2 regions of the Paenibacillus sp. FSL R5-0475 genome follow, and region 1 is predicted to be linked to the other one. Evidence: riboswitches for the same ligand, from Rfam matches in the RefSeq annotation. Region 1 holds a riboswitch; the other holds the start of a gene.
The links. A riboswitch is a leader RNA that binds a small molecule or an ion and turns the genes downstream of it on or off. The one in region 1 is predicted to bind S-adenosylmethionine.

Region 2: linked by a shared signal. The riboswitch ahead of MKX41_RS19730 (methionine ABC transporter ATP-binding protein) and the one ahead of metA (homoserine O-acetyltransferase MetA) in region 1 are both predicted to bind S-adenosylmethionine.

The regions. Positions count from the first base shown of each region.
Region 1 is NZ_JBBORK010000001.1:330,791-338,042, reverse strand. It holds gene mqnC (cyclic dehypoxanthinyl futalosine synthase) at 1-66, opposite strand, end outside; gene MKX41_RS01335 (PLP-dependent transferase) at 334-1,506, opposite strand; gene metA (homoserine O-acetyltransferase MetA) at 1,543-2,463, opposite strand; SAM riboswitch class I at 2,577-2,707, opposite strand; gene corA (magnesium/cobalt transporter CorA) at 3,106-4,041, shown strand; gene MKX41_RS01320 (HRDC domain-containing protein) at 4,124-5,140, opposite strand; gene MKX41_RS01315 (ROK family protein) at 5,352-6,233, opposite strand; gene MKX41_RS01310 (5'-3' exonuclease) at 6,498-7,252, opposite strand, start outside.
Region 2 is NZ_JBBORK010000001.1:4,403,507-4,410,758, reverse strand. It holds gene MKX41_RS19755 (DUF456 domain-containing protein) at 1-244, shown strand, start outside; gene MKX41_RS19750 (putative polysaccharide biosynthesis protein) at 272-1,900, shown strand; gene MKX41_RS19745 (thioredoxin family protein) at 1,979-2,323, shown strand; gene MKX41_RS19740 (COX15/CtaA family protein) at 2,413-3,390, shown strand; gene MKX41_RS19735 (Cthe_2314 family HEPN domain-containing protein) at 3,500-4,234, shown strand; SAM riboswitch class I at 4,335-4,474, shown strand; gene MKX41_RS19730 (methionine ABC transporter ATP-binding protein) at 4,575-5,591, shown strand; gene MKX41_RS19725 (methionine ABC transporter permease) at 5,591-6,250, shown strand; gene MKX41_RS19720 (MetQ/NlpA family ABC transporter substrate-binding protein) at 6,309-7,166, shown strand.

The DNA.
Region 1 (7,252 bases):
GGTATCTTCCAATTGGAGACGTTCACCCCGTAGGGCTTTGTCCAAAATAAGATCTATCGCACTCATCGTTCGCATCCTCCTTCTAAACCCTTAGGGGTATGGTAGAATCACAAAATTACAGGAAGAAAAAACGTTGTCTCTTTTTCAAGGTGACAACCCTTTCTCATACAATTGAACAGTTCATTTCCTCATCGTATCACAATCTGAACAGCTTGAAAAATGCTTTTACATTCTTCGCAAATTCCTATCCAGAAGAAAAGCAGCATCGCACTAAGCGATACTGCTAGTTATACTCTATTTCTCCACTAACACTCGATTGAACATTTCTTCCTGTTACTTGGACTCAATTTCTGCCCTAGCGGCCTCTAGTGCTTGGCCAAGATCAGCAATCAAATCCTCTGCATGTTCAATACCGACGGAGAAGCGCAGCAAACGATCATCTACACCCACAGCATTTCGAATCTCCACAGGAATATCAGCATGTGTTTGTACAGCCGGATAAGTCATAAGTGACTCTACGCCGCCCAAGCTTTCTGCGAATGCAATAAGACGAATATGACGAAGAAGCGGCTCTACGTATCTGGCATCTTTTAATTTGAAAGAAAAAATACCGGTATTGCCTGAAGATTGACGATTCTGGATTTCATGTCCTGGATGATCAGGCAATCCTGGATGGAACACTTCCGCAATCGCTGGATGCTCTAATAAGTAGTGAGCGATCGCTAGTGCATTGCTTTCGTGACGCTCCATACGCAGCGCCAATGTCTTCAAGCCTCTCATCAACTGATAACTGTCTGTTGGTCCGAGCACGGCGCCAATAGAGTTATGTAGAATCGCTAATTCAGCTGATAATTCTACACCCTTGGATACAATCAGGCCTGCCAGTACATCATTATGACCACCCAAATACTTAGTAGCGCTATGAACTACAATATCCGCACCTAATTCTATAGGCCGTTGGAAGAATGGAGTCAGCAGCGTATTATCTACAATGCTAAGTAACCCATGGTGACGTGCCCAAGTGCACACGGCTTCAATATCCGTGATCATCATAAGTGGGTTCGTTGGCGTTTCAATAAATACAGCTTTCGTATTTGGACAACGCGAAGCTTCCAGTGCATCCAAATCATTCGTGTCTACATAAGAAGCAGTGATTCCAAACTTGGACATAATCCGTTCCAACAAACGATAGGTACCGCCGTAAAGATCCAGCGAAACGATCAGATGGTCGCCTTGAGCGAACAAGGTAAGCACCGTTTGTATCGCTGCCATCCCAGAGCTACAAGCAAATCCTGCATCTCCAGATTCCAGTTCCGCAGCTGCATTCTCAAGCACTGAACGGGTCGGACTCTTGGTGCGGCTATAATCAAACCCTGTGCTTTGACCGAGTTTTGGATGACGAAATGCCGTTGCATTATAAATCGGAAAATTAATTGCTCCTGTGGCAGGATCTTCTTGAGAACCTATTTGAGCCAGTCTACTTTCAATCCTAAGTTTGTCATCCATGATTAATGCCTCCTAATTTATATTGTAGCGCTATTATTAATAAACAATCGGGTCGATATCATAAGGCGTTTCTTGATATACATAGTAATTGAGCCAGTTAGAGAATAATAAATTGGCATGCGCACGCCACACTGCTGGAGGTGTACGTTCTGGATCATCTTTAGGGAAGTAATGTTTCGGCAAAGCCATCTCCATCCCTCTAGACACATCACGGTCATATTCCCATTTCAAGGATAGAGGATCATATTCGGAATGTCCGGTCACAAATATTTGTTTACCGTCGTTTGTAGCCACTAGATACATACCAGCTTCTTCGGATTCCGCCAGAATTTGCAGATCTGGGTTATTCTCAATATCTTCACGGGAGACATCGGTATGACGAGAGTGTGGTACATGGAATACCTCGTCAAAGCCGCGCAACAATTTAATGTTATTTTGATTAATCGTATGAGGGAAGACGCCAAAACATTTCTCAGGCAATGCCACTTTACGAACACCAAAATGATGATATAAGCCTGCCTGTGCCGCCCAACAAATATGCATGGTTGAAGTCACATTGTCCTTGCTCCATTCAAAAATCTCTTTCAGTTCTTCCCAATACGATACTTCCTCGAACTCCATTTGTTCTACAGGAGCACCTGTAACGATTAAACCATCCAAACGGCGGTGGCTGATCTCGTCAAAGGTTTTGTAAAAGCTCTTCAAATGTTCAGCAGAAGTATTCTTGGAAATATGGGAACGCGGATGCAATAAAGTAACATCAACTTGTAGTGGCGAATTTCCAATTAAACGCAGCAATTGAGTCTCTGTCGTCTCTTTAGTCGGCATGAGGTTCAGAATAGCAATCCGTAGTGGACGGATATCCTGATGGAAAGCCTGACTTTCGTCCATCACAAAAATATTTTCTCCGGATAGTACTTCTTTCGCCGGTAAACTGTCGGGAATTTTAATTGGCATTGTCTTTCCACTCCTTAGCTGAATTTAGTTATTTTGCCGCACTGCGGCTTGCTGAACATAAAAAGACCTTCCTCGGAAATCGAGAAAGGTCATATCTACAGTCATATGCGCCTCTCTCATCTGCCAGAATGTTCCTGAAGACGATTAGACGTCTGCAGAAATTCCGCAAGAATTAGCACCGTGCGTTTACACGCCGGTTGCCGGGTTTCATAGGGCTAGTCCCTCCACCTGCTCTTGATAAGATTTAGCTGTATTCAATTAAATTACTTTAAAATTCACTTTAAATCATGAACCTCCTTTTCGTCAAGTCCATACAATGCTGAAGAAGCCTCAAAATCACAATAAATTTGCTTGAAAGAGGCATACTCCGTTGTTATACTAGACAAGTATTTCATACCTGAACGAAAAGAAGAGGTGAGAAGAAGGATGGAAGGCGACCCGAGCTCGCAAATATGTGTACAGAATGAGCAACCACACAGGATAATCATCAGCTTGCCGGCGGCGGGAGCAGTTCTTCTTCATGCCCTCGAAACTTCATTTGGCCCTATGTATTGATTGTACCGCCGGCCAAGCTGATTTTTTTCTCTGTGCTTAATTTAGCAGTCCCTAGTGAAGACCTGGGGATAGGAGGAGTGAAATCAGATGAAAATCCGGCTGGTAAATGCAGGGGTTTTTACACCTATTGATGAAATTGATGAAACACTAACACCCCCAACGGAAGGGTTCTATTGGATTGACGCCGATGTTGAGGATTTGGAGCTGCTTCAGCCCTTGTTCAACCTACATGATCTTGCTGTTGAGGATTGCCTTAGCGAAGAGGATCAGCGTCCAAAGATCGAAATATACGAAAGTCACTACTTTATTGTTGTAAATAGCATTCGCTTTGACGATGAAGAAATTTTCCTACGGGCACTCAATGTATTCCTTGGAAGACATTACATCATCACTGTCACGAAACAAAAGATCAATGAACTACGAATCCTGAAGCCTATGCTCTGGGAGCAAGAAGTAAGTGAACCGGATATGTTCCTTTACTTGCTAATTGACCTTGTCGTTGATAACTATTTCTCCGTCGGCGACCGAATTGAAGCTCGGATTGAGAAGCTGGAAGAAGATATCCTCATGCATACCAAGAAGTCACATCTCAGTGAAATTATCGGTCTGCGAAGTGAAATTCTATGGTTGAAGAAAATGCTGGGGCCACAAAAAGAAGTGATCAATACCCTAAATAAAAAAGACCTCCGTCTGATTGATGATCAGCTGCAGAAATATTTTAGCGACATTTATGAAAATGCGGTTAAAATATCTGAAACCTTTGAGACGTATCGCGATCTCATGGGCAACTTACGAGAGGCATACCAATCCAGTATCGCCAACCGCGCGAATGAAATTATGAGAGTCTTTACTGCGATCACAACAATATTCATGCCCCTGACCGTAATTACCGGAATCTACGGTATGAACTTTGATCATATGCCCGAGCTTCATACGAAATATGGCTATTATGGCGTTATAGGCGTCATGTTGACTTTAGGCTGTGGGATGCTCTATGTTTTCCGCAAGAAGGAATGGCTATGAAACGAACCGGACGAATAAGCAAGACGAAGGCCCTGTAACCGTAAGGTATAAGGAAGCCTTCGTCTTTTTGGTATGCGCAAATTTAAAAGCTGGTCGCCATGCCCACTTTATGCGTCTGCTCTCGACGGAAACGGATGCGTATCAATCGCAGACGCTCATAATAAATATCCAATCCTTCAGCAGCGGAAAAATCGTCACCATACACCTTATGTAACACCGGTTTTAGGAAAAGATCCCCGAGCTCCACATAGGCATTCCATATCGCATCCTGCTCACTCTGCGGCATATTGCCAAGCTCTACATGGATCAGCTTCTCGACAGAATAACCTTCTCTTTCTAGCTCCTCTACCGCTTCAATCAGTTCACGCCGGTTCACTCCACTATTCACCTTAAGCTGTTCCAAGCCCAACCCATTCTCGATCCCCTGTAGCAAAATCCTCCGCAAGCGCAGTCGTTCTAGCTGCTTCTTATATTTGACTTCTTTCTGTTTATAAAGCCAAGATACGAAAGACTCCTCTTCAATTACTTCATGCACCCAATTTAGAGGGAAGGAATGTTCCCTTGCCACCGCAGTAGTTATAGCCAGCCAATCAGCCCCAAACTGCGCTATCTTGCCTTCTCCCACACCCGGAATTTGCATCAGTTCCTCTGGCGTATGCGGTAGAAATGTACTTAACAAGCGCAACAGACGATTACTGGCGAGAATATAGGGCGCCTTCCGTTCACTCGAAGCCTTACCACGGCGCCAAGCACATAACTCTTCATAAATGGCTTCATTCCCATAATGTTCGCTGTAATATTGAAGCTTCAGCTGCTCCTGATTACGTCCAGTAAGACTATCCTCCTCGTGGAATATCCCATCGATTAAGGGTCGATAGCCATCTCCCATCTTCACTGCTAGCTCATGCCTGTATACACAGAGCATCTCATTCCATGAACCACCTTCATACCACAAATTCTCAATGTAATTCTCCCCACCTGAAAAATCACGCCAGCCCAAACTCCAGATCCCCTCTTCCTCTCCAATCCACAACTGGGCGTACACCTCTTGATCCACTCCAGATATTCTGGATAAACGGTTCATAAACACAATTTGCATATTCATCCCTACCTTTCTCAACATTACAGCAAGCACAATAACCTTCCGGGAAGAGCCTCCTTCGGAGCGAACAAATCCTTTCTCAATCAGACCCCGAACGCAAAAAAGCACCTCTCTCACGATAAACGCGAAAGAGGTGCTCCCTCATTAAATGCTATACTGTTAGATCCTAGAATACCATATATTACCGAACAGTCAATGTCTTTTTATACTAGTTTCTAGCTAGAGCTAATGTAGCCAATCCAATCGCTCCAGCAAGCCCTGCATTGTCTCCAAGACCTGGTGAGACAACATAATTATCGATGTCGACATTAAGCGATGGATGTTGAACATATCCGCTCAATAACTCTTGCAGCTTAGTGCGAATCAACGGGAATAGGTGGCTTTGCTTCATAACACCACCGCCCATTACGATTTTTTGAGGAGACAGAATCAGCACATAGTTCATGAGTGCATGTGCAAGATAGTGAGCTTCCATTTCCCATGCCGGATGGTCCACTGGTAGCTCTCCTGCCGGTTGTCCCCAGCGTTTGCCGATCCCCGGACCTGCGGCTAATCCTTCAAGACAATCGCCATGATAAGGACAGTAACCCTCAAACGTATCCTCTGGATGTCTACGAACTAGAATATGTCCCATCTCAGGATGTGACAATCCATGGACCATCTGGCCGCCAACAACCGCTCCTGCTCCAATGCCTGTCCCAACCGTAATATAAAGACAGCTGTCCAGACCTTTAGCTGCTCCCCATTTACTCTCCGCAAGCGCTGCACCATTCACATCCGTGTCAAAGCCGATCGGAACGTTAAATTGCTCAGCCATTGTGCCTACCAGATTATATTGTCCCCAGTGAGGTTTTGGTGTCGTTGTTATGTAACCATAAGTAGGGCTGTCCAGTACGGGATCAATTGGTCCAAAAGATCCGATTCCGAATGCTTCTACATTTTTCTCTTTAAAATAGTCTATTACTAGTCCCATCGTTTCTTCCGGTGTTGTTGTCGGAAAGCTAACTCGGTCAACAATGGTACCGTCCTCATAACCAATCCCACATACAAACTTTGTTCCGCCTGCTTCAATCGCTCCCAATAGCTTCACAGCAATTATCTCCCTTTCTCTAGTTAGAAGTTGAAACGCTACCCATACACAAATGAATAATATCATAAAAAAAAGCAATCACCAGCCCTAATTATACGTCGAATGAAGCGCTATCACAACAAGTATAAACGCCTTTTGCTTCCTTATAAGGACGCAAAAGGCGTTTAAGAGAGAAAGATAAGGATAATGTTTAGTGTGAAACTTATACGTTCTTATAGTTAAACAAAACACCCTCCATGCATCTTTGCATGAAGGATGTCTTCTTTAACCCAAATCGCCTAACTCAATCTGTACAATTCCTCGTTCGTCCTGCACCTCAGCAATCAAATGCATCAAGCTGCCGAACTCTAGCTCCTGAAATTTGCGCGCAGCTGTTTCCCGCTGTAGTTGCCACAAGGCTTCCGTCAGCTCGCAGACCACTGGTACATCGCAACGGATTTCCGCTAGCTCTCGCGATAAATGCAGCATATCCAGATCTGCTTCGATTTTGGTACGCACACCTTTAGGGAGCAGATGCAGATTCTCAATTACACCTTCAACTGTTCCGTATTCGGTCAGCAGTTTCAGCGCAGTCTTCTCACCAATCCCTTTTACGCCGGGATAATTATCACTGGTATCGCCCATAAAGCCTTTCAGGTCAATCACTTGTCTAGGGGTTAGCCCCTTTTCCTCCAGCAATTCTGCAAGGTCATACACTTTATAGTTAGAGCGTCCCTTTTTCATAATGACGACCTTAACATTCTCATCAATGAGCTGAAGCATATCATGGTCACCCGTCAAAATATATACCTCAGAGTTTTCACTGTAACAAGAAGCCAGCGTACCAATGCAATCATCCGCTTCATAGCCTGCAAGTCCAATATTCGGCACCCCAAGCTCAGCTACTACATCTTTTACTAGATCGAACTGTGGAATCAGCTCTAACGGGGCTTCAATCCGATTCGATTTGTATCCATCGTATTTCTCGGTGCGGAACGTTCCTTTGCCCATATCCCAGCAGCATACGACGTGAGAAGGCT
Region 2 (7,252 bases), 4.1 Mb from region 1:
TTCATCGATTATCGGGAGTACAATTGGGCTAATCATTGGTCCTTTTGTAATCCCAGCCTTTGGACTTATTATTGGTCCGTTTCTGGGTGCCTTTATAGGAGAATTGATCGTAGGTTCTTCACCAGCTAAAGCTGCCAAAGTAAGTGTAGGATCAATACTTGGGTTGTTTAGTAGTACTGTTGTCAAAATTGTGCTACAAATTATTATGGTCGTCCTCTTTTTTATATGGGTCGTCCGGTTTTAATTTTAACAGTGAAGAAGGGGAAATGGTTTGTCCAAGAAAGAGTCTTTCGTAAAAGGCACGCTTATCCTTGCTGCTGCAGCTTTGGTGGCAAGGGTACTCGGGCTTGTTCAGCGGGTGCCGCTGGATCATATTTTTGATGATGTGGGGAGAGCATCATTTGGGGTATCGAACAATATCTATTTAATGCTGCTCACCGTGGCTACAGCAGGTATTCCAAGTACGCTCAGTAAAATGGTCTCCGAGCGGTACGCTCTGAATCGTCCTGAAGAGGCGAGACAAGTGTATCATGCAGCATTGCTATTTTCAGTAGCAGCAGGGGTAATCATGACGGCCTTGCTGTACCTAGGCGCTCCGTTCTATGCGACACATATTGCTGATGTACCTGAATCAGCGATGGCAGTTAGGGCTATTGCACCTGCGCTTTTACTTTTTCCGGCAATTGCCATGATGCGTGGATATTTTCAAGGGCGCAACAACATGATGGCTGGTGGTATTTCACAGATTGTAGAGCAGTTCGCTCGCGTACTAGTCGCTATTTTACTAGCTTATATTTTATTACAGCAGGGGTATAACAATACAACTATAGCTGCGGGAGCATCCTTCGGTAGCGTAATTGGTAGTATTGCAGCATTTGGTGTCATGATTTATTTTGCAATCAAGCTGCGCCGAGAGGATAAACAGCAAGGATTAAATTACAATACCACTCAAAAATTGCCGATTTGGGGAATTTACAAAGATATTTTCACACTATCAATTCCGATCGTGCTCTCTTCACTTACGATTCCCGTAGTGAATGTGATTGATACTTCTTTGGCTGTTCCACTGCTTATTGATCAGATGGGTAGAGAGAGTGCAACAGCAGCTTTGGGTATACTAACCACGCGTGCTCAAAGTGTGGCCGGAATTCCGCCGGTACTAGCCATTGCGCTAGGTACCTCGCTGATTCCGATCATTTCAGCTGCCTATGCCCGTCGTGATGAGGGACACTTGAAGAAGCAAATTACACTTGCTTTGCGGATTTCTATCCTAACAGGGATGCCAATTGTGTTGGCACTTGTGGCAGCAGCCTATTCTGTAAACGGGTTATTGTTCAGCAGCTTGGACGGAAGCGGAATTGTGGCGATGCTTACGATTGGAACGATCTTTCAGATCACCATGATGACAACGAACTCCATCTTGCTCGGTATGGGCAAATCACGCATTTCAATGTATTATGTCCTAGTGGGTATTATTGTTAAATTAGTCGCAAGCTTCTTACTAAGTAAGATATTTGGGATCTACGGGATTATCGGCGCAACAGCACTTTGTTTCGTAGTTATTACTATTCTTAACTTACGGATGCTGAAATCCATTGTACCTTTCGAAATTATGGGTAAACGGTGGGGCGGCTTCGCAATTGCGGTTCTGGTGTCCGGTGGTATTGGTTTTGGACTTAACCAAGCTGGAATTCTGTTAACAGATCTAATGCCTGCACGTCTGGCATTTCTGATCACTTGTCTTGTTGTAGGGGCCGCAGTTGTTGTTATTTATCTGGTCATGCTAATTGTACTGGGTGTGCTTACTAAACAGGAAATCTCCAGTTATCCGCGTGCATTGCAAAAATTGCTCCATCCGCTGATGAAATTGCAGCCTGCGCGTGTTCGTATGAGAGAATAAGTTTGACTTCTGCATGACATTTTGCTTCACTTAAAGAATAGAAATTTGACAGATATGGAAGAAAGGACTGAACAAGCTATGGACAAAATTAGTTCTCCTGCTGAATTTCAGGTAGCCATTCAATCTCCTCGATTAACTGTAGCCATCTTCAAGGCGGACTGGTGCTCGGATTGTAAATTTATCGATCCTTTTATTCCTGAGGTAGAGCAAGCCTATGCAGATCGTCTAACGCTGGTTGAGGTTGACGTTGATGCTGTGGGTGACGTTAGTCAGGAACAAAATATTATGGGTATTCCAAGCTTTGTCGCGTATTCCGATGGACGTGAATTGGTTAGATTCGTTAATAAATTACGTAAATCCCGCGAGGAAATTGAGAATTTCCTGGATAAAGCGGTTCAAGTGCATCAAAGCCTTCAACAGTAATTCCGGAAAACCACCGCTTTCGCCTGTTCGAGCAAAAGCGGTGGTTTTTTAAGATGCTTCTTCATTACTAAAAACTGCGGGTGATATTTTTGTCGACAAATCAGTTGAAATGGCTTAGTTATCTTACTTGCCTTATCATGTTCCTCGCTGTACTAGGGGGAGCGGTTGTAACGAAGACTGGATCGGGATTGGAATGTGGAAATGAATGGCCGCTCTGTCATGGGAAATTGATTCCGGCCTATACTGTAGGTTCGATGATTGAATACACCCATCGCTTGTTTAGCGGATTGGCAGGGTTATTGTCACTTGCCTCGATGATTGCCTTTTGGCGTTATGCTCGAAATCGGCGGGACTTGTTAGTATATGCATTCATGACGTTGCTGTTTGTAATTGTTCAAGGTGGTATGGGAGCGCTTGCAGTGATTAAATCCCAATCTGCTGCTGTAATGGCACTACATATGGGCTTTTCTTTGATCGCTTTTTCAAGTTCTCTAATGCTGGCTCTAGGAACTAAAAGGCGACATGAAGCAGGTGAGTATGATCCTAAGATGGAGCTTCAGAAGCAACCCGTCAGTAAGGCTTTCCGCAATTTAACCTGCTTTACGGCCTTTTATTCCTATGTTGTTGTTTATATTGGAGCCTTTGTTAGTCATACGGATTCGCGCGGTGGATGTTCTGGCTGGCCGCTCTGTAACGGTGAATGGGTTCCCGAGCTTTCCGGGGGAGTAGGTATTGTTTTTACGCACCGGATTGCGGCTTTGATCTTATTCATTCTTACTGCGGTGCTTGGACATTTAGCTTTTTGGAAACATAAGGATTATCCAGAGCTAAGAGCTCTTGGCGTAGCGGCTGTTCTGCTGTGCTTGATGCAGGTATTTAGTGGAGCTGCTGTTGTTTACACACTAGATAATGAAAGATTGTACATATTTGCTGCTTTGGCTCATATTTTGTTGATCGCTAGTTTGTTTGGTGTCTTATGTTATATGAGTGTAAGAGTATGGCAGCTGAATCGCGCGAGAAATGTCGTTGTTGAAAAAAATCCGACGAATCCAATGACACCGTTGTAACACCCTTGGTAGAAAGTTCCCACCGTGGATAGAGTCGCTTTACCTGCGGAATAATAAAGTGGAAATCGGTATATCGTGGTGCTGGACAAAACTTTAGGAGGACTGGGATATGCTGCGGGTTATACTTGGAGAGCCGCCTCGAAAGAACAGCGGTGTATTGGCTGACGCGATGGAGAACATGGCCACATTTGCAGCCTTACTGCGCAAGGAAATGAACGCTCATGAGGATAATGACCATGAATACCGCAAGCTGGAGATTTGGACACGTGGACTGATCTCCTCATTGGATGAATTGGAGCAAAGCTGGTTCGCAGCTGCTTTTTACCGGAAATCGGTAATCGCTGGTTATATGGACGATATGTCACCAGTGGAACAAGGCGATTATGCGCGGTATGTTTATTTTTATAAAGATGGATTTATTCGTGTGTTCTCTCTTCTGGATAAGCTTGGAACGGTACTGAATCATTTTTATGACCTCAAAACCTCCAAATTAAAAACGCACTTTTCTTATTTTACAGTACTGCGTCAACTTCAGTTATTGAATGTACATCCTGCGCTAGCAGATCAACTGGAACAGATCAAGAACTCTTATCGTGATCCACTGGAGAATCTACGCAAGCGCAGAAATGCTGAAATTCATTATATGAATTCCGAAATGCAGGATGATTTATGGCAGCGACATCAAGGCTTGCATGACAAAATTCAGCTTGAGGATTTAGATAGCCATCTTGAGGATTTAAAGCAGTCCCTTGAAATGAACTGTAAAACATTAATCGCGGCATTCAGCTACAGCAATGAACAGCTGCGTAAGGAAATAAGCAAGGCAAAGCGTGAACAATCCTAAGCGTTCAAGATATTTCCTTTTGACAAAAAACAAGAAACTTACTATACTTATGCTTGCATTAAAGTCTGTACGAATTCAAACATAAAATTTCATACTCTATATCTTATCGAGAGTGGCGGAGGGATAGGCCCGATGAAGCCCGGCAACCGATTTGTATACAGCGCGATTAGCGTTATGTACAAATGTCATGGTGCTAATTCCTACAATGACGCAAGGTTTGTGGTCGTTGGCAGATGAGAAGGCATTGTCTAAATAAACACACAGAGCCTCTTGCGATCTGCATCGATCGTCGGAGGTTTTTTTGTATGGAATAAGTGAATTATAAAGGGGGCGACGAGCGTTGATTAATCTAAAAGGAATAACAAAGGTATATGGAAAAGGCAGCCATGCGGCTACAGCACTTTCCGGATTGAATTTGTCTATCGAAAAAGGTGAAATATTCGGAGTTATTGGCCATTCTGGAGCGGGGAAAAGTACATTGATCCGTTGCATTAATCTGTTGGAGCGTCCGACAGAAGGGGAAGTATGGGTAGATGGCATTGAACTAACCAAGCTTACCCAAGGCCAACTGCAGGAGCAGCGGCGCAAGATAGGAATGATTTTTCAACATTTCAATCTGCTATCTTCTGCGACTGTATATGATAATATTGCTTTTCCTCTACGACTCACAGGTACCTCGAGAGCAGATATTGATGCAAAAGTGAAAGAACTGCTTGCTCTAGTTGGGCTTGAAGAACACCAGGATAAGTATCCGTCTCAATTATCAGGAGGACAAAAGCAACGAGTCGGCATCGCTCGGGCACTTGCCAGCGACCCTGATGTGCTGCTGTGTGACGAGGCAACCTCTGCGCTTGATCCACAAACGACAGACTCTATTCTTAAGCTATTGCTCGATATTAATAAACGGTTCCATCTGACTATTGTGCTGATCACTCACGAAATGCACGTGATTCAGAGCATTTGCGACCGTGTTGCGGTCATTCATGGTGGTGGTATCGTTGAGCAAGGTAAAGTCACGGAGGTATTCCTGAAGCCACAGCATGAGGTCACTCGCGATTTCATTCGCAGTGAATCACAGAATGAGGGACCCCTTCGTACGGCGCTTGACGCTGCTGCTGGGGACAACTCTCAGGCCGTCAAAATCACTTTTTTCGGAGAGAAGACCTACGGCTCTGCACTTTCCAATGTAGTACGTGAGACGGGTGTTAGCTTCGCCATTCTGCATGGTACCATCTCAACGATAAAAGACGTACCTTATGGACAAATGATTGTTCGGTTCGAAGGTCCAGCTGAAGCGATCGCTGTGACGATAGCCGAACTAACCGCTCAAGGCCTTGAAGTGGAGGTGATTTCGTAATGAATTTCGCAGACTTAAACTGGCAAGAAATGATGGATGCTACAGTTGCTACCTTGCAAATGTTAATATTCTCTGGATTGTTCACAATTATTCTTGGTTTACCACTCGGAATTCTATTGTATTTATGGGGAAGATCGAATAGTATAGTAATCAGAGTAATTTACTCGGTCTTATCATTCTTTGTAAACATCTTGCGTTCCGTACCGTTTATCATTTTGATGGTGGCTTTAATTCCTTTTAGCAAAACCATCGTTGGAACCTCCATTGGAGTACTTGGTACGATTCCACCGCTCGTGATTGGTGCAGCTCCATTCTTTGCTCGCTTGGTGGAAACGGCATTAAGAGAAGTGGATCGTGGAGTAATCGAAGCGGCGCAAGGGATGGGAGCATCCACGAATCAGATCGTTATGCGTGTTCTTTTGCCAGAGGCTCGTCCAGGTCTGCTCGCTGGGGTTACGATCACACTGGTTACACTGGTCTCCTATACGGCAATGTCCGGGATGGTAGGCGGCGGCGGGCTAGGGGATCTAGCGATTCGTTACGGATATTACCGATATGAGAAGGAAGTTATGATTATCTCTGTAGTCTTAATGGTCATACTGGTGCAACTGCTACAAATGGCCGGTGATCGACTAGTACGACATTTCACACGGAAATAAGGTACGTCCATATATAGCCTTATTCATACAAATACCAAGGATAAGAGGGGGATTTAAAATGAAAAAATTACTACTTACTTTTTTTAGTCTGACACTGGTTGTGGTGCTGGCTGCTTGCGGCAATAACAATAATGCTTCTAACTCGGCTGCTACTAATGCACCAAAAGATGGTGCTGCAACTGAGTCATCTGCAGAACCTGTAAAATTGGTGGTTGGTGCTTCACCTGTTCCACACGCTGAGATCCTAAAAGCTATTGCTCCATTGCTTGAAGCGCAAGGAATTAAATTAGAAATCAAAGAATTCACTGACTATGTTCAACCAAACGTTCAGCTTTCAGAGAAGAATCTGGATGCTAACTTCTTCCAACATCAACCTTACCTGGATGACCAGAATCAAAAGAACGGTTCGGATCTAGTTTCTGTTACAGCCGTTCACGTTGAACCTTTTGGTGCTTATTCCAAAAAAATCAAATCCATCGACGAGCTGGCTGATGGTGCGAAAGTTGCCATCCCGAATGATGCTACAAACGGTGGTCGTGCACTGATCCTGCTTGCCAAAAATGGACTGATTTCTTTGAAAGATGATACCAACATCACATCTACCCAAGCAGATATCACTGAAAATAAGAAAAACCTTAAAATCATCGAGCTAGATGCAGCAATGTTAGGTCGTCAATTGGATGAAGTAGATCTTGCCTTGATTAACACTAACTATGCTTTGGAAGCTAACCTAGTTCCTACTAAAGATGCTTTGTTCATTGAGGGTACGGATTCCCCTTACGCCAACATCCTGGTAGCTCGTCCTGACAATAAAGATTCTGATGCAATCAAAAAGCTTGCCGCTGCACTGAATTCTCCAGAAGCTAAAGCTTTTATTGAAGAGCAGTACAAAGGCTCGATCATTCCAGCATTTTAAGACAGAAAGCTAACTTAATCTCTAATACAGCATAAAACCCGCTGCCTAACGGCAAGCGGGTTTTATGCTGTATGTTGTAGGGGAAG